Regions from separate parts of the Candidatus Photobacterium acropomis genome, predicted to be linked through region 2. Evidence: predicted binding sites of a transcription regulator. Region 2 holds the regulator's gene; each other region holds the start of a gene.
What was found. The regulator PurR, encoded in region 2, represses purine synthesis genes. The targets are predictions, from matches to a motif close to TNANGNAAACGTTTNCNTNA.

Region 1 (10,688 bases), 1.5 Mb from region 2:
GATCAATATGGTCATGCGACTGGAGATAAGGTGCTGATCCACATGGCATCGATAATGCGTAAAGTGTTTGGCAAACAGGCATTGTTGGCGCGTTTAGGTGGGGATGAATTTGCGGTGTTGCTATCTTCAGCGAAACATTTAGAAAGCCCTGAGCAATATGCGGCTTCGTTGCAACAACTGTTAGGCTGCCCTTTTGAAGTTGCACCTGATACATATATTCATATCCACTCAAGCATTGGTGGGTGTTGCTTCAATGGTGAAGTCACACTTGAAGAGCTGATGCACCAAGCAGATATGGCAATGTATCAGGCGAAACGTAAAGGTAAAAATCAAGCCTGTTTTATCTAGTTTAACGACATAACGGCAGTGTAATCGTGATATTTAACCCGCCAATTGGACTTTGTTTTGCTTCAATGGTACCGCGATGCTGGCGGATAGCGCTTTCTGTAATGGCAAGCCCTAACCCTGTACCGCCACTATCACGATCGCGGGCAGTGGAAACGCGATAAAAGGGGCGGAAAATATCGTCTAATTCGGCTTCAGGCACGCCTTCACCATTATCGTCAATGGTAATGGTGAGCAGGTGTTGCTGCACTGAAAAATGGAGTTCAATGATGTTATTGCCATATTTGATCGCGTTACGAATAACGTTCTCAAGGGCGCTGATCAATAGGTTTGGATTACCTGTGATAGGCCAATCTTGCAGTGTGTTATAACGCAACGTTTTATGGCATTGCTCGGCTTCAAATTTCGCATCCTCTAGCATTTCATACCATAACGTATGGCAATCAAGTTGCTCGTTTTGTTGATGGCTATTTACCTGCATACGCGAGAGCTCTAATAACTCACCAATCATGGTTTCTAGTCGCTCTGCTTCGGTATCGATTCGGCTTAATTCTTTACTGCTCCCTTGCTTGCGTTGGGCAAGCGCTGTTGCCATGCGCAAGCGAGTAAGAGGAGAGCGAAGCTCATGGGAGATATCAGACAGTAAACGCTGTTGCCCACTGATCATGGTATTTAATGCCCCAACCATTTGATTAAAGCTCGCACCGGCTTGTTTGAATTCGCGAGGTCCGGTTTCTAAGTTAGGATCAGCGGTAAATTCCCCTTGTGCGACACGCTCTGCGGCATCTTGTAACCGTCTGGCTGGACGGGTGACAGCCCATGCTAGCCATAATAAAAATGGGGTGCTGACCAGCATGGTAACTAGCAGCAATTTAAAGGGTTTATCTAATATTTGAATGATAAATGGTGGTGCACCTCGCCACACGGTGCCGTTATACATATAGATATCACCGTTGGGGGTGTTGACAGCAAAAGGACCTGCCATCATCCAGCGACCGTAAAGGCGCTGTTTAGGTGACGCAGGATTATCTGACACCGTAATAAAGTTTCGTAGTGCTTTAGTATGTTTTTGTGGTGCGATGATATCGCCATCAATCGTGGTGAAGTAGATTTGATCATCATGGCTGTCTCGACGCTTGGTTAAGCGGCGGATTTTCTGATCAAAAGACAAGCGTTTAAAATTATCATGACGTGGATAGGTGAGCGCTTGAGAAACATTATCGGCGGTGTTTTCCAACCGCTTTAAGTGTGGCTCGGGGATCGCTTGCCCGCTACGAGGGTCGAGTTGAAATAGCAGTACAATCGTTACTACGACCACAAATAACGTGAACCAAAAGATAGCAAAGATACGGCCGTATAGACTGGTGATCCCCGGAAATTTCATTAGGCTTCCTCTACCAATAAGTAACCTTTTCCACGCAGTGTTTTGATCCTCGGTTTGCCATCGACACGCTCGGGAAGTTTTTTACGAATGTTAGACACATGCATATCGATAGCGCGATCAAACTGGGCTAGGCGTTTTCCAAGCACTTCTAAACTTAAGGTTTCTTTAGCGACAATTTGCCCTGGGTGTTGAACAAAATAGCTCAGCAGCGCAAGCTCTGTGCCTGTCATTTCAATCGCTTGATCATGGCAAAACACTTCTTGTCGACCGGGATAAATAACAATGTCTTGATAGGTTAACTTATCCGCTTTATTGGCTGCTTTATCATTATTACCTTGGGTACGACGCAGTACTGCACGCATACGTGCCAATAGTTCACGATCACTGAACGGTTTAGGCAGATAATCATCAGCACCGAGCTCTAACCCTAGTACGCGATCAATTTCATCACCTTTAGCTGTGAGCATCATTACTGGGGTGGTGTGGGATTCTCGCAGGCGGCGGAGCATTTCAGTACCGTTCATCACTGGCATCATGACATCAAGCAAAATGAGATCGATGCTGCTATCAACCTTTTCTAATCCTTGTTGACCATTATTGGCTTCAACCACGTCAAAGCCTTCTAACTCTAAGATATCTTTTAATAATGCGGTGAGTTCAACGTCATCATCGACCAGTAAAATTTTCGCCATGTGTCATCCTATGAGAGATAGAAATGCAGATTAGATAATGAGGCTAGTATCGCTAATGTCAGCCTTAACGCCAAGTTTCCCTGTAATAGCTTTACTTAGCTTTACGTTTACTCGACAGCGCTTTACTTGCTAGCCGTTATGATTACTACCAAGCAAACGGCATAGCTTGCCGCACCCTAATAGCTGGAGAGATAAGCATGAAGATGTTCAAGAAAACAATGATGATGGCGATTGCAGTACCAATGGTGTTAGGTTCAATGTCAGCATTTGCCGCACCGGGCTCTCATGAAATGAAAGGGCATCATGGTGAGCGTAGTCTTTTTAAACAGTTAGAGCTAACTGATGCACAAAAGTCTGAAATGAAGGCACTGCGTGAGCACAATCGTGAAACGATGAAAAAAGATCGCCTAGCCAATCGCAGCGAAATGCAGGCGGATCATAAAGCATTAGAAAAATTGGTACTGGCTGATAATTTTGATGAGCAAGCGGTACGCCAACTAGTTGAGCAAATGTCAGAGAAACAAGCTGAGCATCGTGTTGAGCGATTAAAACAACGCCATCAAATGCTGAATATTTTAACTCCTGCGCAAAAAGTGAAATTTGCTGAATTAAAACAACAGCAAGCTGAAAAACACTTTATGAAGCTTGAGAAAAAAGCGCACTGAGTATTTGATTTCAATATATAAAATAAAAAAGCCATAACATCTGTTATGGCTTTTTTTTGATTTTCAGCGCAAGTGATCATGCTTTCATAAAAAAATCATCATGACGATCGTATTTTCTCGTAGGTTTTGTTATTAATTGTCACCATAAAACGGCTATACTGCGTGATATTGAACACAGCATAGGCATTTGGATCAGCAAGTACACGAATAAAAACGGACTGATAATGTAGTAATGTCAGTTGAAAATGAAAGAGATAACGTTAGTTTGTGTGTAAAAATAAGCTTGTTGGAATCCCAGCCTTGCGTGATATGAATCAACAAAATTTTTTATCAAAATTGTAATACTCCTACATAAGTAGGAAAGTTTCAGTTTTTACACGTACAACCTATCGCGTGTAGTATCGAGTTGGGGAACCTCGGTATATCGTGTCGGATTTGATTTTTCAATTCCCAAAGTCAGAGGGTAACCATGATTAAGAAGATTGGTGTTTTGACCAGTGGTGGTGACGCACCTGGTATGAATGCAGCGGTTCGCGGCGTAGTTCGTGCAGCGTTGACTGAAGGTCTAGAAGTTTACGGTATTTATGATGGCTACCAAGGTCTTTATAACAACTGTATCGAAAAGCTAGATCGTAAAAGTGTATCTGATGTGATCAACAAAGGCGGTACATTCCTAGGCTCTGCGCGTTTTCCTGAATTCCGTGAAGTGGAAGTTCGTGAAAAAGCGATTGAGAACCTAAAACTGCACGGCATTGACGCGTTAGTAGTAATTGGTGGTGACGGTTCATACATGGGTGCGAAGAAGTTAACTGAGATGGGTTACCCATGTATCGGTCTTCCTGGCACTATCGATAATGACGTTGCAGGTACTGATTACACTATCGGTTACATGACTGCAATGAACACAGTTATCGATGCGATCGACCGTTTACGTGATACATCATCTTCACACCAACGTATCTCTATCGTAGAAGTGATGGGTCGCCACTGTGGTGATCTAACGCTAATGTCTGCGATTGCTGGTGGTTGTGAGTACATCATCACACCTGAAACTGGCCTAGATAAAGAAAAACTACTTAAGCATATCCACGAAGGTATTGCGAAAGGTAAGAAACACGCAATTATCGCTATTACTGAGCTGATGACTGACGTGAATGAACTAGCTAAGTACATTGAAAAAGAAACGGGTCGTGAGACTCGTGCAACAGTACTTGGTCACATTCAACGTGGTGGTCAACCAACAGCGTTTGACCGCGTACTAGCATCTCGCATGGGTGCATACGCAGTCGAACTTCTTCAGCAAGGTGAAGGTGGTCGTTGTGTGGGTATTCAGTGTGAAAAACTGGTTCACCACGACATCATTGATGCGATTGAAAATATGCGTCGCCCAGTACGTAACGATCTATACGAATTAGCTGAGAAGCTGTTCTAATAGACGCACCTACTGTGTGATAAAAAAGAAAAGGTCGATAATTATCGGCCTTTTTTATTGCCTGAAATCAGCAATATATAGGATTTATTTGCTGGTAAAAACAAAAAGGCCACCCGTAGGTGACCTCTTAGGCTAATCAACAAGAATGATTAGTTTTTCGCTTCAGCTGCTGCTTTAGCGATAGCTGCAAAGCTTTCAGCATCAAGTGCTGCGCCACCAACTAGAGCACCGTCGATGTCTGGTTGTGCGAAGTATGCTGCTGCGTTTTCAGGCTTAACAGAACCGCCGTATTGGATAACAACGTTCTTCGCTACTTCTTCGCTCTTCTCAGCGATGTGAGCACGGATAGCAGCGTGGATGCGTTGTGCATCATCAGCAGTTGCTGCTTTACCAGTACCGATAGCCCAGATTGGTTCGTAAGCGATGATTGCACCGTTTAGTGCTTCAACACCTTGAGTATTGATAACAGCGTCGATTTGACGAGCACATACAGCAACAGTTTCGCCTGCTTCGTTTTGTGCTTCTGACTCACCGATACATAGTACAGGAGTTAGGCCGTTTTCTTTTAGGAATGCGAATTTCTTAGCTACGAACTCGTCTGATTCGTTGTGGTATTCACGACGCTCAGAGTGACCGATGATGATGTGGCTAGCACCGAATTCTTTAAGCATTGCAGGAGAGATATCACCTGTGAATGCACCGTTGTTGTGTAGATCAACGTTTTGTGAGCCTAGGATGATTTTGCTGTTAGCTTTGCTTAGTAGCTGCTCTGCTAGATCCAAGTACATTACTGGTGGAGCGATGGCTACATCAACACCTTCAACACCGTTAAGTGCTGCATCAAGACCTTTGATAAGGCCAGAGACCATTTCCTTGCTACCGTTTAGCTTCCAGTTACCCATAACCACAGGATGGCGCATAGCTTTTCTCCAAATTTAAATGATGTAATTAACTTAACTTGATTTAGTAAAAATATACCAAGAATGGTTCATTTTTACTGTCCAAAATCATTAATGAGCTCGGTTGTACCTTTTTCAAGGCAAAAAGTGAACTCATAATTTCAAATTATTTCAAAATATAGTTAATTTCTTGCGAGAGCCGCTTTAAAGAGAGCTTTTATCTGCATTATCTAATTGTTTTGGATGGGAAGAGATAGGGGTGATCACTGCGTTTTCTTGGGCGCTAGGTTGTTGGAGGGTTTGGGCGAAACGAGCAAGTTGGCGTTGCAATTCATCACGCAGCAACATGGTGGTATGGAGGGGATTTTTACCACGGCTGATGATTAAGTCGATGTGGCTTTGTTGCGCTTTAAGGCGTGGCTGCATACCGTTATTGGCTTGATTAATGGTTTCTTCAATTAATTGTTGGCGTAGTTGTTCAAACTTTTCTGGATCGTCTTGTGCCAACTTTGCCAGCTCATCAAAATCAGGTAGCGTTTCCATAACTCACTCCGTAAGTGCAACTCCTTTCATTATATCGGAGGATACGCATTGCGGTGTCTTAGGGGTGAGAATGATAGGAGATGCGCATATTTTTATGCGTAAATATCTCCTATCTGATACAGGTTTATAACGATAATTTATTACCAGTAATGCTCCATAGTAATTTGCCCGGGTTTGCGGCGTAAGTTCTTTATAAACCCTCGCGCTTCGAGTGCTTGCTTGGTGTCACGAACCATTTCTGGATTACCACAGATCATGATTTGGCTCTGCTCTGGTTGTAATATCAGGCCGACATGGCGTTCAAGTTGCCCATCAGCTATGGCTTGAGGGATTCGTCCGGTTAAACACAGAGGTGAAGGCTCTCGGCTAACAAAAGGCTGCACAATAAGCTGATCACCGTATTGTTGTTTGAGTTGAGTGATTTCTGCTTGATAGCTGAGATCGGTAGCGAAGCGTACCGCATGAATGAGGACTATTTTGCGAAAACGATGCCAGACATCGCCTTGGCGTAGAATCGATAGATAAGGGCCAATTGCAGTACCTGTTGCCAGTAACCAAAGATGATCCCCTTGTGGCACTTCATCTAAGGTAAAGAAGCCATTGGCACGGGCTGAAATAAATACAGTATCGCCAGCGGTTAATGCATGTAATCGCGGTGAGAGTAGCCCTTCGCTTACCCGAGTGGCATAAATATCTATTACTGGCTGTTGAGGAGGGTTAACAAACGAATAGGCCCGTTGGATCATTTGCCCATCAATTTCTAAACCGAGCTTGGTAAATTGCCCGGCTTTGAAGGGTTCAATGTTTGCCTGTAGTGACAAACTGAATAAGTCTTTATTCCAATGGCGATTTGCAATAACTTGAGCAGGAATCCAATCAGCCATAATGGCCTCCTAATTCGATAATGTTATTCGATAAGTGCAGCGCCGTTGACCTGAGATAATATGCTCTTGACGTTCAATACTGACGTCATCTCCCAATAACCGTTGAAAGACAGTCAGCTCCGATTGGCATAATGTTGGGCAATGCTGTGCTGCTCGACAAATAGGACAGTGGTTCTCAACTAAGGTGTAGCCATTTTCGGTGGTGATAAGCTCTGCCATATACCCGTCTTGAGCACGTAATTGGGCAAGGCGTGCAAGCTTGTCGTCGAGATTTTCACACGACGATAGTGCTTGTTGATAATGTAAATAGGTCTGTTGTTCGCGTTTTGCTATTACTTGATCAAGACCGGCTTTACCAAACAGATCTTCCACTGACTCTAACATATGTACGGCTAAATCATGGTGGCGATCAGCAAAGCGTCGATGCCCTTTCTCTGTTAGCTGCCAGTGTCTGGTTGGACGACCGACTTTGACTTTTACATCGGTAAAATCCACTAACCCATCTTCTTCTAAACCTTGTAAATGCTGGCGGATACCCATGGTGGTGAGCTCAAACTTTTCAGCAAGCACTTTGGCTGTGACAGGTCCTTCACTTTTTAGGTGATAGAGAATTTTTTCGATGGTTTTCATAGCTACCTACATACTTATCTTTCTAGGTATTATGGGATCAGCTTATTAAATAAAGCAATCACTTTACAATTCTAATGATTGGTGAGGATTTCGCTTCTTAGCATTGAGATAAGGGGGAGAAAAAGCGCACCGAAGTACGCTTTTTAACAGAGTAAGAAGTGCGATTAGATAATGTGAGGCTTCACAACATCATCTTTACGATCGAGGTAGTGTGTCGATTTAATGCGACGGATAGTACGGCATTGACCTCGGATCAGCAGGGTTTCTGTGGTTGCGATATTGCCTTGACGGTGAATGCCTTCAAGTAAATCGCCTTTGGTAATCCCTGTTCCAGCGAAAATTACGTTATCGCTTTTTGCCATGTCTTCGATGCGAAGTAGGGTACGAGGCTCGATCCCCATTTCATGGCAGCGACGAATTTCCATTTCTCCTAATTGGCGATTTTCTTCATTATCACCTTTCACTTCATGGCGAGGAAGCAGGCGAGCTTGCATATCACCACCAAGGGCACGGATAGCGGCCGCTGATACGACACCTTCTGGTGCGCCACCAATACAGTACATCACGTCAACTTCGCTATCTGGCATACACGTTAAGATAGATGCCGCAACATCGCCATCAGGCACAGCAAAAACGCGAACGCCCATGTTTTGCATTTGTTTAATAACATCATCGTGGCGAGGCTTAGCTAGGGTGATCACAACGAGATCTTGCAGTGATTTACCTAGAGCTTGGGCAATGGCTGTTAGGTTATCTGCTAATGGTTTATCAAGATCAATCACGCCTTTAGCACAAGGGCCGACAACTAACTTTTCCATGTACATGTCAGGGGCTTTTAGAAAGCTGCCTTTTTCACCAGCAGCCAGCACCGCAAGGGCATTGTTTTGACCCATTGCCGTCATGCGAGTGCCTTCAATCGGATCGACTGCAATATCGACCTCGTCACCGCCAAAACCGACTTTTTCACCAATGTAGAGCATTGGCGCTTCATCAATCTCACCTTCACCAATTACGATTTCGCCACTGATCTCCGTTTGGTTGAGAAGGATGCGCATTACTTCAACGGCTGCGTTGTCTGCAGCGTTTTTATCACCACGGCCCAGCCATTTGTGGCCAGCAAGAGCAGCGCCTTCCGTAACACGTGAAAATGCCATTGCTAAATCGCGTTTCATGAGAACTCCAGATATAAAATCGAGTAGGTAATTAAACTAGGCGGAGTTTACCACAAGCGTTAGTGAAACGATTGCGCAAAATACATCAAGCTTAGTTTCAATGATCTTAGTGGTATTTAAATGAGAAAGCCGACACGGAAGTATCGGCTTGGTGGTAAGGGGTTAATCAATGTTGGCTTCTTCATCGAGTGCCCAGCCTTTGGCACACTCTACCGCGCGTTGCCAGCCACGGTAACGATGCTGACGTTTAGCCTCATCTTGGCAAGGAATAAATTGGCGATCGAGCTGAGCTTTATGCTGCAATTCATCAATGCTTTGCCAAAAGCCAATCGCGAGCCCTGCAAGGTAAGCAGCACCTAATGCTGTCACTTCGGTGACTACTGGACGATGGACTTCGGTAGCAAGAATATCGGCTTGGAATTGCATTAAGAAGTTATTTGCGACTGCGCCACCGTCAACGTATAAGGTATCCAGTGCAATATTTGAGTCTGCTTGCATGGCATCTAAAACATCACGGGTTTGATAAGCAATGCTTTCCAATGTAGCGCGAATGATATGGTTAGCATTGACACCTCGGGTTAAACCGACAATGGTGCCGCGCGCATAAGGATCCCAATAAGGCGCACCTAAACCGGTAAAGGCTGGCACAATGTAAACCCCATTGGCAGAGCCTACTTTAAGCGCTAAGGCTTCTGATTCACTGGCATCATGCAGCAGTTTCATCTCATCACGGAGCCATTGAATGGATGCGCCACCCATAAATACTGCACCTTCTAAGGCGTAAGCGACATCGCCTTTAGGACCACAGGCTAACGTGGTAAGCAAGCCGTGCTCTGAGCTGACTTTTTCTTTGCCAGTATTCATCAATAAAAAGCAGCCTGTACCGTAGGTGTTTTTGGCTTGACCGGGAGAGACACACATTTGTCCAAATAGTGCGGCTTGTTGATCGCCTGCGATACCTGCAATGGGAATACGTGTACCACCTTTACCACCGATATTGGTTTTACCGTAGACTTCTGATGAGGGCTTCACTTTCGGCATCATCGATAGCGGGATGTTTAAGCTATCGAGTAAATGTAGATCCCACTCAAGGCTATTGATGTTAAATAGCATGGTGCGTGACGCATTGGTGTAATCGGTAACATGGACACGACCTTGGGTCATTTTCCAAATTAGCCAAGTATCAACAGTACCGAATAGAAGATTGCCCGCTTCTGCTTGCTCACGAGCGCCTGCAACGTTATCAAGGATCCATTTGATTTTGGTACCTGAGAAGTAAGGGTCGATCACAAGCCCGGTATTGTCTCGCACGTAATCTTCTAGCCCTTGCTCTTTTAGCTCTTTGCAGATCTCTGCCGTTCGGCGGCATTGCCACACAATGGCGTTATAAACGGGCTTACCGGTTTTCTTATTCCAGACAATGGTGGTTTCACGTTGGTTGGTGATACCAATGGCTGCCACCTGATCTGTTTGAATACCCGCGTGGGCTAACGCTTCGGTCATGGTGGAGTATTGTGTCGCATAAACTTCCAGAGGATCGTGCTCAACCCAACCTGCCTTAGGGTAGATTTGGCTAAATTCTCGCTGTGATGAACAAATGATATTTGCATCATGATCCAGGACCACAGTTCGTGAGCTGGTGGTGCCTTGATCCAGTGCAATAATATACTTTCGTTCAGTCGTCATGGTGGGATCCTTGCTGTGTATTCTTGTTATTACTAACTATAAAGATAGCTGTATTGTTAAAGCGTTACGCGTTTATCAACAATTGCAAATTAGTCAAAAGATGAGGATTTTAAATCATTCAGGCAAAGGAGCGTAAGCGGAAAGCGAACCATTGTCGCAGACCTATGATGATAAAAATCGCGTGATAAGTGAGATTGGGTCTAAACAGTGTGCACAAATTACGATATAAATAGAGTGCAGGATATGTGATGACACGATGACGTGCTCATTAGTCATTTTTTGACAGGGAATAATGCAAGAAAAGGAAAGATAACCCATTAAAAAATGAACTTCTCACTTTATTTGGTTGTCTCAGT
Region 2 (10,688 bases):
CTTGATCGCTGCTAAATAACCATCAAGAGTGCGATGCTGCATTACGCCATAACTGCCGATATTACCTCCCGCCCCTGCGCCTAATGGCAAAACCTCTGCGTTTGTTTTCGCTAGGCTGTTGTATAAGCTGCGCTCCCGATTATCTTTTGCCCAATGATTAACACTTAAGCGATTGAAATGATGAGCATCCATCGCAGCAACACCCGCTTCAAACATCGATGCTTTTATCGCAGTGCCAGCAGGTTGTGGTAATCGCCCTTTCTCAACCAAATCCGCCATTGGTGTGCCATTCATTTCAACCAGTTGGTATAAATCAACGCCATGAGCACCCGTTGCAAAAAAGTCGGATAAATCTTGTTGCCACACTGTCAAATCTTGATATGGCAAGCCATAGAGCAAATCAATCACGATGGGTGCTTGATCATATTGTGCTAATCGTTGAACCCGAGATAGCACCACTTCACGATCATCTAACCGTTTTGCTTTACGTCGTACTTGAGTATCAAAGCTCTGCACACCAAATGAAAAACGGTTAAAGCCGCCCTCCAAGGCTGATTCAAACATTTCATCATCAAAACGATTGATCCGACCTTCAAGGGTTAACTCGCAATCCGTGGTTAGCGGAAAATGCTGGCGGATCATCTTGCCTAATTGTTCAATTTGCTTAGCTGATAAATCTGTCGGTGTTCCACCACCGATATAAACCGCTTGAAAAGGCGCAGCTTGCGTCCAAGGTTGTTTTGCCTTTTCCACTAGCTCAATCATTAAAGCGGCAAAGTAATCGTCCACCAGCTGTTTGCTCGATGCGTATTGGAAAAAATTACAATATGTACAACGCACACGACAAAACGGGATATGCACATATAAACAACGTTTTGCTGTGCCATTTATCATAGATCCACTACGTGATTCGCTCTTCCCTTGCAACAAGGCTGCCATCAAGGATTGATGCTCATCTGGCTTTATCGGTTGAGAATGACCACCAACATGCGCTGATGTTTTCTTTACAAAACCAAAGCGCAAAGGATCTGGTGTATTTTCACCGATAACATCCGTGGTCAATTGTTCCTCTGGGACTGACATCCCCTTTCCTAACGTCGAACTTTCATGGGTTTTACGCATAACTATTGGCTAATCGCCCCTCGGTTGCCCTGTGCTTATTATTAATACAAGTCACAAGGTAGAGCCCTCATAGGTTGGCATACTATGCACAGGCTCAAGAGCAAATCTATTAGCTGTTTACTTTCAATCTTTTTGCTTTTCGCAATCTAAGCGAATGATCTTGTTCAAAAATCACCCACATAATTTTTGGTTTTAATTATCATATTGAGCATCAAATAATATTGCAAATGATAATTGATATTATTCGCATTTCATGGATAATAAATTCAAAGTGTGCCGCACTAAGTACACCAGTACCAAAATAATTAAGCTAATTCATTGAATAAACGGACTTATCTCACGATGCAAATTATCACTTCCGATCAATACCGAATCATGGCTATCAGCAAATAAGGTTGTTGTTGTGAATTTAAAACGCTACGCCATTGCAGGCAGTGCTTCCATTTTGTTCCATAGCCTTCTTGTCTCTGCAATGCCTGACAAAAAAATCATCACAGTGCCAGTCTCTGAACCTGCTAGCGTAAGTGTGAATCTGGTTTCTTTGCCAATCGCCAAGCCAGAACCTGTTATTCAGCCTATGGTTGAAACGCCTGTTGAACCGATAAAGCCTGTTACAAAAACGATGACGCCAGAACCAAAAACAGCAATGAAAAAGCTGGTTCAAAAAACCAAGTCAGTCACAAAACCAAAAGCTGAACCTAAGAAGAAAGCTGTTCCTAAAAAGCCGACACCTAAAAAAACAGTGACTAAAAAAGCTGATGTTAAAAAGCCCTTTCAGAACAAAACAGTAAAGAAATCACAACCAGCAAAGCCTAGTACCGCAAGCAAAGAATTTACGTTAAATAAACCCAGTAATAAGCCTGCCACCAAATCAGTGGTTGAGGTAAATAAAAAGCACCAGAACCCGCAAGCAACTCTGGGTTCCAGCGAGCCGAAGTTGGTCTCAAAACCGACATTTGCGACTAAACCTTCCCCTGTTAGCTACCCTCGTTTGGCTAAGCGTCGAGGTATTGAAGGCACAGTATTAGTGGAAGTGTTAATTGGTAAAGACGGCAAACAGCTAAAACAGAAATTAGCTAAATCATCTGGTGCTAGCGTGCTTGATAAAGCGGCACTGAAAGCAATCAAACTGTGGCACTTTTCTCCGCACATCATCAACGGAAAAGCTATCGCTCACCGTGTACAAATTCCTGTTCGTTTCAAATTGGATTAAATCATGAGCTTTTTAGACAACCTGACCCAACAACTTGGCCTAATGGCATGGCCTCTCATTATCTGCTCTGTGCTCACGGTAATGATCCTTGTGGAGCGTTTAATTCAAGTTTTGCTTTGCACTGGTGTTGGCAAAACTAAGGTAAACGCCATCCTTGCCAAACAGAATCGTCACGATGATTGTGCGCTAGATACACTGACTGAAGAGTTAAAACAGCAACGCCCTCTACTTTATAAAGGCATTGCGATGTTGATTGCTCACCGTCACTTCACCAAACCTCTGCGTGAAGATGCAGCTGCTATTTGGCTTATTCAAAAACGTACTGAATTACGTTCAGGCTTACGTTTGCTTAGCTTAATTGGCGTGATCAGCCCACTATTAGGTTTGCTTGGTACCGTTTTAGGTTTAATTGAAATGTTCAGTGGTATTTCGCAATCGACAGGTTCAGTAACACCTAGCGATTTAGCCGACGGCTTAGGCCTAGCCATGCGAACAACAGCTGCAGGCTTATTGATTGCCCTACCAGCTATTACAGGTGCACAGCTTTTAGGCTTATGGGCTGATAACGTGACAGCCAAGTTAGAGCACTGTTTAAATCGCTGCAACCTGTGGCTTGAAGGGATGAATATCGAAGTGGAAAACGGCAAAACGACCGCTTGTGATACTTGTGAACAAAACCCAGCGGTTAGTGGTAAAGCATTATGATCAAAGCCAGTAGCAGCATAACTCAGTCTGATGATATGACCCCAGATCTGACACCTTTGCTCGATATTATATTCATTGTGATGGTGTTTTTACTGCTTACCGCTACGGTAAAAATTAAGTCGTTGGATGTCGATTTACCACAAACTGCCACTAAGACATTACAAACCACACAGGCTGATCCTATCGCCATTAATCTCGTTGCTAATGCGCCACATTGGGCGCTTCAGGGCGAGAAAATCAATGACTGGGACAGCTTTAAACAAGCGTTATTAACTGAAGTAAAAAACAACCCAAATAAACCTGTTGTGATCGGGGCAGATAAAACCGCCTCTGTTGAGCAAATGCTTAAACTGCTCGCGTTCTTACAAGAAAACAATATCAAAGCAACTCAGCTACTTATGGAAGAATCATCATCATGAAACGACGCACACTTTTAACCACATCTCTGCTGACGATCACATTAGGATTGAGTAGCTTTTCATACGCCAATGCAGATCCCAACACCAACAAAATCATCAGTGCAGGCGCGTCGATTACACAAATCATTGACGCTTTAAACGCACAAGATCAGCTAGTCGCCGTGGATCTCACCAGTAAAACACTCGTAGATAAATCTGTGCCTAAAGTAGGCTACCACCGCCAACTATCAGCAGAGAACCTGATGTCACTATCACCAACAAACGTCATTGGTTCAGATGAAATGGGGCCGCAAAGCACATTAGATTTACTTAAACAATCAGGCGTTAGTGTGGATGTCGTGAACTCAGGTGAAACCGTTCAAGATTTACTCCAACGTATCGATCAAATCGCCTCATTGACACACCATCAACAGCGTGCAGAGGTATTAAAAGAAAAACTGAATAAGCAGCTAAACGAGATTAAGCAGGCAACAACTAACATCAAAACCACTAAAAAAGTGCTGTTTTTGATGATCCATGATGGTCGACCAATCAATGTTGCAGGCAGTAATACCACGGCAGATAGCATTATCTCGTTAGCGGGTGCCGTGAATCCTGCAGCTGAATCAGTCAGCAATTACAAACCGATTTCTGCCGAAGCAATTGTAACCATGCAGCCAGATATCATTCTTTTGAGCACTCGTACTGCAAGTAAGATCAAAAGTATGAAAGATCTGGTTAAGCAAATGCCGCTCATTGCTGCAACACCAGCAGCTACCAATAACGCCTTGTTAACTATTAACGGTACAGCTTTAATTGGCGGTTTAGGGTTAGAAAGCGTGAATGAAGCATTAAGACTTAATCAAGTTATTTATCCTTAATCATCTATCTCAAAATAACGTCATATTCGATTAGTGCCTCATGTTTTAAGGTTGTTTTTTCATGTACGCAAAACGATTTTCAGCCCAACATATTTATATTTTAAGCATTGGCTTACTGGTGTTAGCAGGGCTTTCTTCTATTGTGATTGGCCCAATGGCAATCAGTTATAAACAAAGTCTACTTGCGCTGATACCTGGTGATCATCAACTGGCGCAACATGTCAGCTTAGTGATCCATCAAATACGTCTACCTCGCACCCTACTCTGCTTTGCCATTGGTGCAATTTTGGCGATTTGCGGCAGCGTACTGCAAGGGCTATTTCGTAATCCTCTTGCCGATCCCGGGATTATTGGTATTACAGGCGGTGCCGGATTAGGTGCAGCATTAGCCATTGTGTTATTTGCCCCACTTACTAACACTTTCCCACAGTTACTTAACTTTGCCATTGTGCCTGTGTTTGCGTTTATTGGCGGTGCAATTAGCACTGTCATGGTTTACCGCTTAGGCACAGATAAAAACGGCACATCAGTGATGATCATGCTATTAGCTGGGGTTGCGATTACCGCAATTTCAGCGGCAGGATTAGGCTTACTTAACTATATTGCTGATGATGAGGCACTGCGTGATTTATCACTGTGGTCAATGGGCTCACTGGCTGGTGCTACGTGGTCTGGGATCCTTCTTGCCTACTGTACTTTAGCGTTACTGTTTAACTACTGTTATCGCCATTGTAATAACTTGAATGCGTTCCTATTAGGTGAAGCAGAAGCCCGGCACATGGGCGTCAATACTCAGCACTTAAAGCGTAATCTTATTATTGTCTGTGCGGCAGGTGTCGGTATTACCGTGTCGATTTGTGGCCCTATCGGATTTATCGGTTTAGTCATCCCTCATGTCGGACGTATGCTAACAGGTCCAAATCATAAAACCTTATTGCCCATTTCAGCTCTATTAGGCGGTTTAATTTTATTAGTTGCAGATATGATCGCCCGTAGTGCTTTTTCACCACAAGAATTACCCGTTGGCATTATCACCGCTATTTTAGGTGCGCCTTTCTTTATCTATTTACTTAGCGCTCAAAAGAGGCACATTTCATGACAGCAACTGCCATTGATATTGATTTACTTAGTTCGAAAGAAAACAGTTCTCAAAATAACGCTTCTCTAAATACAAACAGCGTTATTCAAGCTAGAAATCTCAAACTCCGTTACGGCAATAAAGTCTTATTAGATGATCTGAATTTAGATATTCATTCAGGCGAGGTCACCGCCCTTTTAGGCCCCAATGGCGCAGGTAAAAGTACCTTATTAAAAGTGCTCTGTGGCGAAGTGACACCTGAATCTGGCGAGGTCTCTTTTTTCGGGCAACCACTGTCATCATGGGACAGAGCTACACTGGCTAAACATTTAGGCATACTGCCGCAACACAGTGCCCTTTCTTTTGCATTCACAGCAAAAGAAGTGGTGGAGTTAGGTGCAATTCCGTTACAGCTGACTTCACCACAGCTCAAATCAGTAACCAAAATGACAATGGATTATGTAGATGTCAAAAACCTTGCAAATAGGCTTTACCCGACACTTTCTGGCGGCGAAAAACAACGGATCCATTTCGCTCGGGTATTAACCCAATTAAGCCAAGCTGGTGAACATTGTATTTTGATGCTAGATGAACCAACCTCAGCTCTTGATTTGGCACATCAGCATCACACCTTACAAATCGCCAAGAACATGGCAATGCAAGGCGCTGCGGTTATTGTGGTATTACATGATTTAAACCTTGCAGCGCAATACACAGATCGGATGATTTTCCTAAAAGATGGGCAAATAAAAGCGGATGGAACACCGTCACAAGTGCTCACGGCAGAAGTTGTAGAATCGCTGTATGGTTGGCCTGTTACGGTGCATACCCACCCTAAAGAAAACTACCCTTATATTTTGTCAGCGAATCATCCTATTCTTTAATAACCAATCAGTTATTAATACTGTAAAAATGCGATAAAAATCGGATTAAGCGTGACAACGACCTACATTTTTATACTTTATCATCAATAATTTCACTCAAGATGAACAGAAAGATTGCACAACGCAAAACACACAGTAAAATGTGAGCGCAAGCGATTACACATGTAAAAGTTGTAATAAAAATTTCGATACACTAATGCCGCATTTATTGCGGCTTTAGTTGTTTAAGAGCGGTACTCTATAAAAACGGTGCCAAATTGAATAATTAAGTAGTTAATAATTAAAGAATTTCATATCTACTAGTCTCTCAACTAGCCATCTACTACGTAATTAATCAATTGGGTACCACAACCTTTTGTCAGATCTCTATCTGACCATAATTAGAAGAATAAATATGGCAACCATTAAAGACGTTGCACGTATGGCAGGTGTATCAACCACAACTGTGTCACACGTGATCAATAAAACACGCTTTGTTGCAGAAGCAACACAGAAAAAAGTGCTGGCTGCGGTAGACGAGCTTAACTACGCACCAAGTGCTGTAGCGCGAAGCTTAAAATGTAATACAACTCGTACCATTGGTATGTTGGTAACAAAATCAACTAACCCATTCTTTGCTGAAGTTGTACATGGCGTTGAAGAATACTGTTACGGCGCAGGCTATACCCTGATCCTATGTAACACAGAAGGTAATCTTGAAAAGCAACGTGACTACCTACGCATGCTGGCAGAAAAGCGTGTTGATGGCTTACTAGTAATGTGTAGCGATCTTGATCAGAAGCTACTTGAACTACTAGAGCGTCAGAACGATCTTCCAATGGTTATCATGGACTGGGGTCCAGAACGTCCTCACACTGACAACATTCAAGATAACGCTGAAGATGGTGGCTACATTGCGACTAAACACTTCATCGATAACGGCCATAAGAAAATTGGCTGTCTATCTGGTCAAGCTGATAAGTCTACTTGTCATGAGCGCCTAAAAGGTTTCCGTAAAGCTATGGCAGAAGCGGACTTAAGCGTTAATGAAGATTGGCTACTTGAAGGTGACTTCGAATGTGAATCTGCTGTAGAAGCAGCGAAGAAATTTATCGCAATGAAAGATCGCCCTACTGCTATCTTCTGTTTCAACGATATCATGGCAATGGCAATGATCAGTACATTCCAGCAAGCAGGTCTACGTATTCCTGATGATATCTCTATCATTGGTTACGATAACATTGACCTTGCACCGTACTTTGCTCCACCGCTAACGACCATCCACCAGCCTAAGCGTCGTTTAGGTAAAACAGCGGTGGAAATTTTGCTAGATCGTGTTAAAGACAAGAATCACGCTCGTCAAACTTTTGAAATGACGCCTGAGCTTGTTGCGAGAAAGTCTGTTAAAGATCTCAACTAACAAGATTGACCTTGGTAAGTCATGAAAAAGCCGATAAGTTTAACTTGTTGGCTTTTTTTTACTTTTTTAAAAAAGATTTATGCTCACCACAAGATAAGAACAATTACCTGAAGCAGTATCACATTTTTGAGGACTTGGATTTAATATTAAAACTAATATTTAATATAACTTTATATAGTCACGAACAGGCAAATTAATTGAAAGATTAAGACGCAAAACCTCCGGCCTAACAATTATTATTAATTCACGGTAGCGGGGTTACCGAAGGATTATAATTAGTCTCGCCAATATAATGACGATTATTTTAACAATATATTGACAAGCCTATTATGAAGATTGATTAATCTAATTCCTCGCTCTTGATGTTTAGGTGACACTCATATTTATTTCACCGAGTAGAAGCATGGATAAACCAATATTAAAAGATTCATTAAAATTATTTGACCATTTTGGATCTGTGAAATCACGGTCGATGTTTGGCGGTTTTGGCATTTTTGCTGGTGATACAATGTTTGCATTAGTTGTAAATGATAAACTTCATTTACGCGCAAACGCTGAAACCGAAAAGGAATTCAAAAAAGCAGGTCTTGAGCCTTACGTTTATAAGAAACGTGGCTTCCCTGTTGTAACCAAGCACTACGCAATACCTGATAATTGGTGGGACGAACCTGAAAAGATCGTTGCGCAAGGTCGGTATTCATTGGATGCAGCAGAAAAAGACAAGCAAGAAAAGGAGAGTTGCGTACCTGACCGTATAAAGGACTTACCAAACCTACGGTTATCAAACGAAAGAATGCTTAAAAAAGCAGGCATAGAGACTATCGAACAACTTCAAGCTGCTGGTGCTTTAGGTGCATACCAAGCGCTACAAAAAGCGCAAAACAGTCCACTTAGTCTTGAATTACTATGGGCGCTAGAAGGTGCAATAAGTGGTCAACATTGGTCTGTTATTCCTGAGCAACGTCGAAACGAATTATTATCAGCCCTTTCTTAATAAATCTACTTCGACAATTCTATTTAACTTAGAAATAAAAGATGTTCATTCTTTTATTTCTAAGTATACCTACTAAATATATATTTAGAATAATACCTAACCAGACTACTCTATTTTATATCTTTTAATACATAAAGCTCATAATAAGAACTAGCAAAATAACGCACCTAGAAGTAATTAATAACTTCTTGTTTTATATCAATGCTAAAACATAAATATTTAATTTTGTTTTTTATAACGTCAAATATTTAACGCTTTATTAATCTCGCATCACATTTATCGCTATTTACAATATCCTCCTCGCCTTTTATTTTCTTCACCATTGGTTTTATTTTCGCCAACTGATTGGCGAAAAAGCCATAATTCTTAGTAAATGAAATACAATACATACAGTTAAGGTCTACATGTATACCCTAGCAACTCGCTTTTTAGGTATCTGTTTTAAGGAATGGCTGTGCGTATCTCAATCAAGAAAATCGACTCTCTCTGGGTAAAACCCTTGCTATGGCTCCAAGCTCGACATTATGGGCAAGTGCTAAACCCAGCTAAGCTTTGGGGCCGCAAACCTGTACTGTTTTGGTTAGTCGCAGGATTTTTCGGTTTTCTCGATCGCAAAAAATCCCCTATCCAAGCTGTGATACGCTCGCTGATCTGTGTTCGTGTGTCACAACTCAATGACTGTGCATTCTGTGTTGATGCTAACGGTATGAAGTTGGCAGAGCGTTGTGATTCTGAAGAAAAAATCAAAGCATTGGCGAATTGGCAACACTCTGATTTATTTACGGAGCAAGAACGCGCTGTGCTTGCCTACACGGAAGCCATGACCATTACAGGGCAACGTGTTACTGATGAGATGCTTAATGCGCTCCAGCAGTGGTACAGCAGCGATGACATCATAGAGATCACCGCATTAGTCAGTTTCCAAAACCTATCCGCTAAATTTAACACCGCTTTGGACGTGCCAGAGCAAGGCTTCTGTACTCTGCCAATTAAACCCAATGATGTTGCGGCTAACCAAGAGCAAGACAAATCACAAGCTGATACTCAGCAAAACAAATAAGGTGAGAGACATGGATAAGAAAAAGCTCGCTTTACTCATCGTGATTGTTAGCCTGATTGCAAGCTGGATCCATTTCGATCTCGGGCAATACCTCACGCTTGATTTTATCAAGCAGGAGCAATCTGCCCTACAAACGAAAATTCAAAGCCAGCCAATCGTGGCTTATGTGTCGTACTTTGCTATTTACGTTCTAGCGACTGCCTTATCCTTACCGGGTGCCGCCATTTTAACCTTGCTAGCAGCCGCTATTTTTGGTTTCTGGCCTAGCCTGATCATTGTCTCATTTGCCAGCACTATTGGTGCAACCTTAGCATTTCTCTCAAGCCGATTTATTCTACGTGACTGGGTACAACAGCGTTTTGGCTATCGCTTAAAAACCATTAACCAAGGGATCGAGAAAGAAGGCGAATTTTATCTCCTAACGCTGCGCTTGATCCCTGTGTTTCCGTTTTTCCTGATCAACCTATTGATGGGTTTAACTCCCATTAAAACGCGTACCTTTTATCTAATAAGCCAGTTAGGCATGTTACCTGCTACGGCTATTTTCATTAATGCTGGTACTCAACTCAGTAATATTGAATCACTGCGTGGAATTGTTTCTACCCCAGTATTGCTATCGTTAGCTCTACTCGGCACGTTTCCTCTGATTGCCAAGTTCATTGTCAACGCTGTAAAACGCCAAAAGGTTTACCAAGACTTTCAAAAACCTCACTCATTTGATCAAAACCTAGTCGTCATTGGTGCAGGTGCTGGCGGTTTGGTTAGCTCATATATTGCTGCCGCAGTGAAAGCTGAAGTGACCTTGATTGAACGCCATAAAATGGGTGGCGATTGCTTAAATACTGGTTGTGTACCCTCTAAAGCCTTAATTCGTGCCGCCCACAGTGCTCATGAAATCCAACAAGCGAAACAGTTAGGCATTAACGCCAACATTGAAGCTATCGATTTCAAAGC
Region 3 (10,688 bases), 200 kb from region 2:
GCTAAATTAGTGTTAGACGGTGACGAATTAGAATTGGTCAGTGTTACTGTTAATGGTGAAGCATGGTCAGCGTATGCGAAAGAAGATGGACATTTAGTGTTATCAGATCTTCCCGCTGAATTTGATTTAACTATCGTAACCATGATTAACCCTGAAGCTAACACGGCTTTAGAAGGTTTATATAAGTCGGGTGGTGGTTTCTGTACTCAGTGTGAAGCGGAAGGTTTCCGTCGTATTACTTACTACCTTGATCGTCCAGATGTGCTTGCGCGCTTTACCACTAAGATCATTGCAGACAAAGCAGCATTTCCTTTCTTATTAAGTAATGGTAATCGTATTGCAGAAGGTGATTTAGACAATGGTCGCCACTGGGTGCAATGGCAAGACCCATTCCCAAAACCGTCTTACCTTTTCGCACTGGTTGCCGGTGACTTTGACGTTTTACGTGATAGCTACACGACGATGAGTGGTCGTAACGTAGAGCTAGAAATCTTCGTTGATAAAGGCAACCTTGATCGCGCTGATTACGCAATGACTTCACTGAAAAACTCAATGAAGTGGGATGAAGAGCGTTTTGGTCTTGAATACGATTTAGATATTTACATGATTGTGGCCGTTGATTTCTTCAACATGGGCGCAATGGAAAACAAAGGTCTTAATGTCTTTAACTCTAAGTTTGTATTAGCCAATCCAAAAACAGCAACTGATACTGATTATCAAGGCATTGAAGCGGTTATCGGTCACGAATACTTCCACAACTGGACAGGTAACCGCGTGACTTGTCGTGATTGGTTCCAGTTAAGCCTAAAAGAAGGTTTAACGGTATTCCGTGATCAAGAGTTCTCATCAGATCTTGGCTCTCGCCCAGTAAATCGTATTGCTAATGTTCGCATTGTACGTGGTCCTCAGTTTGCAGAAGATCGTGGTCCAATGTCGCACCCAATTCGTCCTGAAAAAGTGATTGAGATGAATAACTTCTACACATTAACTGTGTATGAAAAGGGTAGCGAAGTGATCCGCATGATGCACACCTTATTAGGTGAAGCGAACTTCCAAGCAGGTATGAAGCTGTACTTTGAACGTCATGATGGCACAGCAGCAACCTGTGATGATTTTGTTCAAGCAATGGAAGATGCATCAGGTATTGATTTATCTCGTTTTCGTCGTTGGTATAGCCAAGCGGGTACGCCTGTTGTGACAGTAGAAACGGCTTATGATGCAGGTAATAACAGTTACAGTGTCACTGTTAAGCAACAAACACCACCAACAGCAGGACAGGAAGAGAAACTACCACTGCATATTCCATTTGATATCGAGTTTTACGATAGCAAAGGTGAGGTAATTGCACTGCAATCTAACGGTAAGCCTGTTCACAACGTATTAGATGTGAAAGAAGCAGAGCAAACTTTCGTATTTGAAAATGTTGCTGAACAACCTGTGATTTCCATGCTTCGTGAATTCTCAGCGCCAGTGATCTTAGAATATGACTATTCAGATCAAGAATTGATCTTCTTGATGATCCACGCACGTAATGAATTTGCGCGTTGGGATGCTGGTCAAATGCTACTAGCGAAATACATTCGTAAAAACGTTGCTGCGGTACAAGCAGGTAATGCTGTAGAACTACCAGAAGCGGTTGTAGATGCATTCCGTGGTGCATTACTTGATGAAAATCTAGATCCAGCGTTTATTGCCGAAATGCTAACTCTGCCAAGCGAAAATGAAATTGCCGGTTGGTACAAGCAAGTGGATGTGGATGCGATCAATACGGTTGTTGGTGCGTTAACTCAAATCTTAGCGACTGAAATGGAAGATGAGTTACTGGCGATTTACCGTAGCCTTGCGCAATCTGCATACAGTTTAGATCATGCTGCAATGGCAAAACGTGCGTTACGTAATAAGTGTTTGTCTTACCTTGCACATACAGCAACAGGCAATGACTTGGTTACTGCTCAATATGCAGCGGCTGATAACATGACAGATACTATGGCTGCGATGTCTGCGGCTAACAATGCCCAATTGGCTTGTCGTGAAGCACAAATGGCTGATTTTAGCGATAAGTGGACGCATGATGGTCTAGTGATGGATAAATGGTTCATGTTACAAGGTACAAATCCTGCTGAAAACGCATTGGAAAATGTACGCAACACCATGAATCATCCTGCATTTAGCTTGAAGAACCCAAATCGTACTCGTAGTTTGGTAGCAAGTTTCTGTGCTAATAACCCAGTACGCTTCCATGCTAAAGATGGTTCAGGTTATGCGTTCTTAACTGAAATTCTAACGGCGTTAAACACCAGTAATCCACAAGTGGCATCACGCTTAATTGAACCGTTCTTGAAGTATCGCCAATACGATGAAGCACGTCAGCAATTAATGCGTAGCGAGCTTGAGAAGTTAGCGGCATTAGACAACTTAGCAAAAGATCTGTTTGAGAAAGTGCAAAAAGCGCTTGAGCAATAATCTGTGATTAGCTAAAACTAAAGCCAAGTATTCAACATTGTTGATGCTTGGCTTTTCTTTAAATATTAAATGGATATATACAGTACGGGACATGCGCAGTTTTATTTTTCGAGTAAATATTACCTACCAAATTTTTCTTCAGCATTATTCAGGCGCCGCCAGCAGTGTGGTGGTGATGACAGAAAATGGTTTAAAACTTCAACTTCCAGCAGTAAGACTACGACCATTCCTAACTCAAATGGGGGTAAAAGGACGCTTTCAAGTGGCTGTTGATGAGAATAATAAGCTCACTACGTTAACTAAACTCTCTGATTAGTCGGTACTTTTAGAAGTATTAGTTCTCACTCATCTCCCAATTTTATTTGATCAAGATACATATCATTAGCAAAATGCATTGATGTATTTTTTTCGAAACACCTGCCTGAAAATCCCTATCTATACTTTTATAAGATAATAATAAATAGGGGATTTTCATGATGAATGCGCCTGAAAATGTGGTTCCCGTTTTACTTGATAAAGTCTATGGATTGATCAAAACAAAAGTAGATAGTGATCAACAACCTTTAGTGGATGTTTTTGCTAAACGCCTTTTAAATCAACTTGCTGAAGATGATTTACTGCAACGTAATGAGTCGGATCTTTATGGTGCTGTACTGAGTTTATGGCATCACCTTGTTAAAAATAAGCCAGATAAAATATCGGTTCGTGTCTATAACCCTACCTTAAGTCGTCATGGTTGGAAGTCGACCCATACTGTGGTTGAAATCGTCATGCCAGATAAGCCATTTTTGGTTGATTCTGTTCGTATGACATTAAATCGCCTCGATATTACCAGTCACTTGATGCTCAATGGGCCTTATCATTTCGAGCGAGATAATAAAAACAATATTATTAAAGCCTGTGGTGATAACGGCGAATTACAGACGCTTTTTCATATTGAAGTGGATCGCCTAACCAAGAAAGAAGAAATGGCCTCGCTACGAGATGAGCTAGAGGCGGTATTGAAAGACATTGAATTGGTAGTCGCTGATTGGCAATCAATGCAAAACAAGATGTACCAAATAACCAAAGAGCTGAGAGTCGCCCAATTACCAGTAGAAAAACAATATTGTGAAGAAGCGATCGAATTTTTAGAGTGGGTGGCGGATCATAACTTCACCTTCATGGGTTATCACTGTTATGACTTGAAACCGATCCAAGGGGATTATCAATTAACACCCACCAAAGAATTAGGGTTAGGGCTATTAAAGAAACCTCGACATGCACGTCCGTTAAACTTATCAAGCTTACCTGAGTCTGCTCGTATTGAAGCGCAAAAGCCTGATTTATTGATCCTTACTAAAAGTAACGCCAAATCCCGCATTCATCGTCCTGCTTATATTGATTACGTTGGTATTAAGCGTTTTGATAACAAAGGGAATGTGATTGGCGAACATCGTTTTATCGGTTTATATGCCTCAACTGCTTATCATCAAACAGCCATGCACATACCCTTGATCCGCAATCGTGTAAAACGGATCTTAGCGGCAAGTAGTTATCCAGAGGGGTCTCACTCATGGAAAGCATTAAATAATGTATTAGAAACCTACCCAAGAGATGAGCTCATTCAAGCCAAAGAAGAAGAGATGCTTGATGTCGGTATGGGTGTTGTACGGATGCAGGATCGTGACTTACTCCGGCTGTTTGTAAGACGGGATCCTTTTGGGCGATTTTTCTCATGTATGGTGTATGTGGCCAAAGAGCGTTATGACACTGAATTAAGACGGAAGATCCAAACAGTACTAAAGGATTATTTAGGATCGAGCCAAACTGTTGAGTTCACCACTTTCTTTTCAGTAAGCCCACTGGCGAGAACCCACTATATTGTCCGTGTACCAAACAATAACTTCGATATTGATGTGAAATCCATCGAGCATAACTTAGGTGTTGCGGTAGCGTCATGGGAAGATCGTATTACTCAATCGCTGGTGGCTAATTTCGGTGAAAGCAAAGGGATCCCCATTGCTAAAAACTATTCCAAAGCATTCCCTCGTTCATATAAAGAACAAATGTTACCTGGATCTGCGGTGGCTGATGTACTTCAGCTCGAAAGGCTAGATGAAAATAATAAGCTAGGTATGTTGTTTTATCGGCCTCAAGAAGAGTCTGCAGATTCTACTGCTGTGAAGCTAAAACTGTTTCATCGCAATGAGCCTATTCATCTATCTGATGTTATGCCCATGCTTGAGAACTTAGGCTTGCGGGTGATTGGAGAGTCGCCTTATCAAGTGATCACTGCAGATGGCGTGGTGAATTGGATTTTAGATTTTGCCATGTTGCACTATGTAGCAAATGACTTTGATTTATCAGAAGCCAGAGACAGATTCCAAGATGCATTTTCTGATATTTGGCACGGAGAGTTAGAGAGTGATGGGTTTAACCGATTGGTACTTCGCTCTGGCTTATCTGGGCGAGAAATTACTATTTTACGAAGTTATGCCCGTTATATGCGGCAAGTCGGCTTTCCATTTAGTCAGCAATATATAGAAGATACATTGAATAACCACTGCGAACTTGCTTGTAATCTGGTGTCTTTGTTTAAACTTCGTTTTGATCCAAGCTCTAAATATAGTGAGAAAGCAGAGCAAAACTTGATCAAACTGATCATCGAAAGTTTGGAAGATGTAGAAAGCCTTGATGATGACAGGATCATTCGTCGTTATATGGATCTTATCTTAGCAACGTTACGGACCAATTTTTATCAAAAAACAGAACAAGCTAAGCCTAAGCCTTGGTTATCACTTAAATTAAACCCAACCGCAATACCTGAAATTCCTGCTCCAGTTCCTAATTACGAGATTTTTGTTTATTCACCTGACTTTGAAGGCGTCCATTTACGCGGTGGAAAGGTCGCACGTGGTGGGCTTCGTTGGTCTGATAGGCAAGAAGATTACCGTACCGAGATATTAGGCTTGGTTAAAGCGCAACAGGTAAAGAATACTGTTATTGTGCCAGTTGGGGCGAAAGGTGGTTTTATTTGTAAGCGTCAGCCGCAATTAACAACACGAGAAGAGATCTTAACGGAAGGCAAAGCTTGTTATAAACGCTTTATTTGCGGCTTATTGGATGTAACCGACAATGTTATTGATGGGCATTGTCAGCCACCAGCCAATGTTGTTTGCCATGATGAAGACGATCCTTATCTGGTTGTTGCGGCTGATAAAGGAACGGCAACGTTTTCAGATATCGCGAATTCATTAGCGGCTGATTATGACTTTTGGTTGGGTGATGCCTTTGCTTCTGGTGGCTCTAACGGCTATGACCATAAGAAAATGGGTATTACAGCTAAAGGCGCATGGGAGTCAGTTAAACGCCACTTCAGGGAGATAGGTGTTGATTGCCAAACCACAGATTTTAGCTGCATTGGTATAGGTGATATGGCTGGTGATGTGTTTGGTAACGGTATGTTGTTATCTAAGCATATTCGCTTAGTGGCTGCTTTTAACCATCAACATATTTTTATCGATCCGGATCCAGATGTAACGGTCAGTTGGAAAGAGCGACAGCGCTTATTTGAATTACCACGATCCAGTTGGGATGATTATGATCGAAAATTGCTGTCTGAAGGTGGTGGGATCTTCTCTCGTAAAAGCAAAGCGATCAAACTGGTTCCTGCGGTACAAAGCTTGCTGCAAACGCGAAAACAAAGTTGTACACCTAATGAGTTAATCCACTTAATTCTACAAATGGAGGTAGATTTATTGTGGAATGGCGGTATTGGTACTTATATCAAATCAAGCAAAGAAACTCACACCGATGTTGGTGATCGTGCTAATGATGCTTTACGTGTTGATGGTAAACAACTCAGAGCTAAAATTGTCGGAGAAGGCGGTAATCTTGGCTTTACACAGTTAGGTCGAGTTGAGTTTGCTAAGGCTGGTGGACGTGTAAATACCGATTTTATTGATAATGTGGGTGGTGTGGACTGCTCAGATAATGAAGTAAACATTAAGATTTTACTTAATAGTTTAGTTTCAGCTGATGAAATGACATTTAAGCAACGCAATACGATCTTAGAAAATATGGAAGCTGAAGTCAGTGAGATTGTCCTTGATGATGCTTATCGTCAAAGTGAGTCCATATCGGTGACGGAACAACAACAAGTTCAATTACTCAAAGAGCAGATCCGTTTTATCCACCAATTAGAGCGTCATGGTAAGTTAGATCGCAGTTTGGAATATCTGCCTGATGATGAAGCGTTAGCAGAGCGAGAAAAATCTGGCATCGGGCTTACGCGGCCAGAAATAGCAGTGCTGGTGGCTTACGGGAAGATGGTATTAAAAGAAAAGCTTGTGAATCATGATATTGCGAGTGATCCGTACCATTCCCGATTATTACCTGCTTATTTCCCACGATTTTTGCAAGATAACTATCGTATGCAGATGGAGCAACATCCCTTACGCCGAGAGCTGATTGCGACCTCGTTAGCAAACCAAATGTCCAATGAAATGGGATGTAACTTTGTCACTCGTTTACAAGAAGAAACGGGGGCAACCATTAATGACATCTCTGCTTCTTATTCAATAGGACGAGAGATCTTTAATTTTGACAAACTGTTTAGCCATATTCGGGATTTGGACAATAAAGTCTCTGCACAAATTCAATATGAAATGCTTTATCGTTCCAGACGCATGTTGCGACGAGTAACACGATGGTTTCTACGTAATAGGGAGCACAAGCTAGGAATAGAACAGCAAATCGTATTCTATCAGCCCTTTGTTGAACAACTTCGCTATCATCTAGATAGTTACCTTGTAACGCAAGAAGTCATTGAACATGAGCAACAAGCTAAAGAGATGATAGATCAAGGCGTACCTGATGAGCTTGCCAAAAACATTGCACGGTTAACAAGTTTGTATTCAGCAATGGATATAGCGCAAATAGCCAAAACGATGGAAGTGGATACATCACATATTGCCCGTGTCTACTTTGTACTAGGGGCAAAGCTGTCTTTACATTGGTTCTTAAAGCAAATTCAAAATCAAAGTGTAGAGAATAACTGGCAAGCGTTAGCTAGAGCATCGTTTAGGGAAGATTTGGACTGGCAACAACGTCAACTTACCACTGCTGTTCTGATGACAAGTACAGCAGAGCCAGAGGAGAGTATCGCTTTATGGATGGAGCAGCATAAGAAAGCAATTCATCGATGGGATAGTGTATTAGCGGAATTTAAGGTAGGTAATGCCCATGAATTTGCAAAATTCTCAGTCGCTTTACGAGAGTTAACGATTCTTAATCTAAATTCACGCCCCGCTAATTAATAAAACTTGCAAAATATCGCTACGTTGTAACAACTATAAGTGACAGTGTAGCGATATGGTGTCGATACTAATAGTGCCTTGCCAGAAAAGTAAGGTAAATGACTATCTTTGAGTGACGTTGTCACCTATTGCGTATTTGCTAATAGCTATTTTCAAACAAAAAGAAAACGTTTGCATTAAAGTGTAATTTTTTATGAAAACACCAATCTATAACTTATTGTTAAACAAAGATTTAATTTCTAAGTTACTGAATTATTGACAATAATCAAAAAAATAACGATTGATGTTAGAGGGGGAAATGTGAATAATACCATCCCGTTTATTCGGGACTTATATTGGAGTTACAATGCTATATCGTATCGCACGTTCTGCTATTTTTCAGTTGGATGCTGAAAAGGCACACGACCTCGCTATCGAGAACTTTTCTCGTTTCACTGGAACTCCATTAGATCTTTTCTATCGTCAACACCTTCCTGAACGTCCTGTTGAAGTCATGGGACTGACTTTTAAAAACCCTGTTGGTTTAGCTGCTGGCCTTGATAAAAATGGCGAATGTATTGATGCATTTGGTGCTATGGGCTTTGGTTTTGTGGAAGTAGGGACAGTAACGCCACGTCCACAACCTGGTAATGATAAACCACGTCTTTTCCGTTTGATCCCAGCTGAAGGCATCATCAACCGCTTTGGTTTTAATAACCTTGGTGTTGATAACTTAGTTGAGAATGTTAAGAAAGCAAAATACGACGGCATTATCGGTATTAACATTGGTAAGAATAAAGACACACCAATTGAAAAGGGTGCTGAAGATTACCTAATTTGTATGGATAAAGTTTATCAATATGCGGGATACATTGCGGTAAACATTTCATCACCAAATACACCGGGACTTCGTAGCCTACAATACGGTGAAGCATTAGATGATCTGTTATCTCAACTTAAAGAGAAACAAGCAGAGCTTGCAGAGAAACATGGTAAATATGTACCACTTGCACTTAAGATCGCACCAGATCTTGATGATCATGAAATTCTACAAGTTTGTGATTCATTGATCCGCAATAAAATTGATGGTGTTATCGGTACGAACACCACATTAGATCGTTCACTTGTTCAAGGAATGGAACATTGTGACGAAGTGGGTGGTTTAAGTGGTCGTCCTCTGCAGAACAAGAGTACTGAAGTTATCCGTAAAATGGCGGAAGCACTGAAAGGAGAGATCCCAATCATTGGTGTGGGTGGTATCGACTCCGCAATTTCTGCTCGCGAGAAGATGATGGCAGGGGCAAGCCTTGTTCAAGTTTACTCTGGTTTCATTTACCACGGCCCTCGTTTAGTCAAAGATATCGTGAACGGCCTTTAATTGCATTTGACTGACAAGTATTAATTTTAAAATTTGTCTGACATTTTAAAGCCCAACTTAGTGAATACTAGGTTGGGTTTTTAATTATTAACTCAATATTACCTGTGTACTAAATATACAAATAACTCATATATAAATAGTCCATTTTTTCCCCTTTTAATTTTAGGGGACGTGAGTAGAATCAGACTAAAGTTTCTCCATATGGTCGCAGATATAATATAAACCACTGTCTTTTAGGAGTTCGAACGTGTTAAAGCCAGATAATTCATGGAAATGGTATTTTGATGCCGATATGAATTCGCTAATGCTTGAATTAGGGAATGACATGCTTTTTCGTGTAGCGTTATCAGCGAAGCTGCTGACTCCTGAAGCGAAAGTAAGTGATGTTTTTAATGTTGATGACATCGAAGCTTATCAAAACTTCCAAGAGCAATTCGCTCAACTTCCTATATCAGAAGCGCGTAAGTGTGAATTAGCGCTGAATGCAACAGCTGCAAGACGTTTTCATAAGCCAGTTATGCCTAAAAGTTGGTATTTTGCTCCTCAGCAAGGCGCAGAGCCGGAGCAGGGTGAAGTAGTGAGTTTAATGACAGCATCATGCACAGCACATTATGTTGTGATTGAAAATCATGGTACAGCCAGCTTATGTATGCTTGCTGATGTAGCAACTGTTGATCTTGATGGGGTTAAAACGATGCAGTTTTGCGACACGATTAAAGTGATGAATGATCGTATGGAACCTTGTTTTTTGGAAACTGAACAGCATTATGCGCTTGTTGGTTAAGCTATTGTAATCATTAAGCTAATCAGCATTTTCTCAATGTTGAAATATTCACGTCTTTATATTTTCTTTTATCTTTGTACCAAGCCTCTGCCTAGTTCCCTATTGGCGGTATTTTACTGCGTTATTAATTATCTCCGTCTATCTTTGTTACTTTATATATCCTCTCTGTTTCTCTAAAGCCATCCACATCTATTTAGTTCTCATCATATTTGTTTCTGTATTAACAACATAATACTGGAATCTAGTCCGTTTCCTCTAATGCATTAAGTAGCTAATACTGTGATGTCACTATGTTAGTTGATGAACGAGAGTGGAAGTTTAAGGGGGATATAACTGGTAATACCGTCATCAGTACATATTTGATCTCTATATTTATCTTCCTGATGCATCAACAATGCTTAAAAAACGAGCGTTGACTTGGTATCAATGTCAAAATTCTTTTATAAAAAACAATAATCACTACCGATATTACCATTAAAAATTATCTGTAATTGGCATTCATCTCACTGTTACATTACATTTCATTGGTTGTAATTTCCCCATTTCTTGATTCTGATTCGGTAGGAAATACCTGGAATAAGTCGAGCGTTAATTTAGAAATAAAGCTGGAATAATTTATTCATTAAGGAGTGGTGGGATAGTTTGATTTTACGGTTTTTATTCTTATGCTTGTTAATTCGTTTTTGTTATTTATTGATTATTAATGAATTTTTATTGTTGTTTTCTTTAGTGGACAATGGCTTTGTAGGTTATTCCGTGAAAGTTCCCATTGAATAATTACGAT

Region 1: glpX (class II fructose-bisphosphatase) is a predicted target of PurR. The motif match lies at 8,706-8,725, and genes of this name have one in related genera.
Region 3: pyrD (quinone-dependent dihydroorotate dehydrogenase) is a predicted target of PurR. The motif match lies at 7,923-7,942, and genes of this name have one in related genera.

Annotation. Positions count from the first base shown of each region.
Region 1 covers NZ_CP131609.1:637,789-648,476, forward strand. The annotation lists gene Q7657_RS09625 (sensor domain-containing diguanylate cyclase) at 1-348, shown strand, start outside; gene cpxA (envelope stress sensor histidine kinase CpxA) at 350-1,729, opposite strand; gene Q7657_RS09635 (response regulator) at 1,729-2,421, opposite strand; gene Q7657_RS09640 (CpxP family protein) at 2,619-3,086, shown strand; gene pfkA (6-phosphofructokinase) at 3,556-4,518, shown strand; gene tpiA (triose-phosphate isomerase) at 4,668-5,438, opposite strand; gene Q7657_RS09655 (DUF3135 domain-containing protein) at 5,622-5,960, opposite strand; gene Q7657_RS09660 (ferredoxin--NADP reductase) at 6,101-6,844, opposite strand; gene Q7657_RS09665 (helix-turn-helix transcriptional regulator) at 6,854-7,474, opposite strand; gene glpX (class II fructose-bisphosphatase) at 7,639-8,646, opposite strand; gene glpK (glycerol kinase GlpK) at 8,809-10,332, opposite strand.
Region 2 covers NZ_CP131609.1:2,269,253-2,279,940, forward strand. The annotation lists gene hutW (heme anaerobic degradation radical SAM methyltransferase ChuW/HutW) at 1-1,083, opposite strand, end outside; gene Q7657_RS17355 (energy transducer TonB) at 1,526-2,335, shown strand; gene Q7657_RS17360 (MotA/TolQ/ExbB proton channel family protein) at 2,339-3,040, shown strand; gene Q7657_RS17365 (ExbD/TolR family protein) at 3,037-3,459, shown strand; gene Q7657_RS17370 (heme/hemin ABC transporter substrate-binding protein) at 3,456-4,319, shown strand; gene Q7657_RS17375 (FecCD family ABC transporter permease) at 4,381-5,418, shown strand; gene Q7657_RS17380 (heme ABC transporter ATP-binding protein) at 5,415-6,281, shown strand; gene purR (HTH-type transcriptional repressor PurR) at 6,676-7,680, shown strand; cyclic di-GMP riboswitch class I at 7,858-7,946, shown strand; gene Q7657_RS17390 (TfoX/Sxy family DNA transformation protein) at 8,084-8,674, shown strand; gene Q7657_RS17395 (carboxymuconolactone decarboxylase family protein) at 9,129-9,734, shown strand; gene lpdA (dihydrolipoyl dehydrogenase) at 9,745-10,688, shown strand, end outside.
Region 3 covers NZ_CP131609.1:2,066,450-2,077,137, reverse strand. The annotation lists gene pepN (aminopeptidase N) at 1-2,463, shown strand, start outside; gene Q7657_RS16495 (DUF2835 domain-containing protein) at 2,555-2,779, shown strand; gene Q7657_RS16490 (NAD-glutamate dehydrogenase) at 2,940-7,763, shown strand; gene pyrD (quinone-dependent dihydroorotate dehydrogenase) at 8,110-9,120, shown strand; gene Q7657_RS16480 (cell division protein ZapC) at 9,368-9,904, shown strand.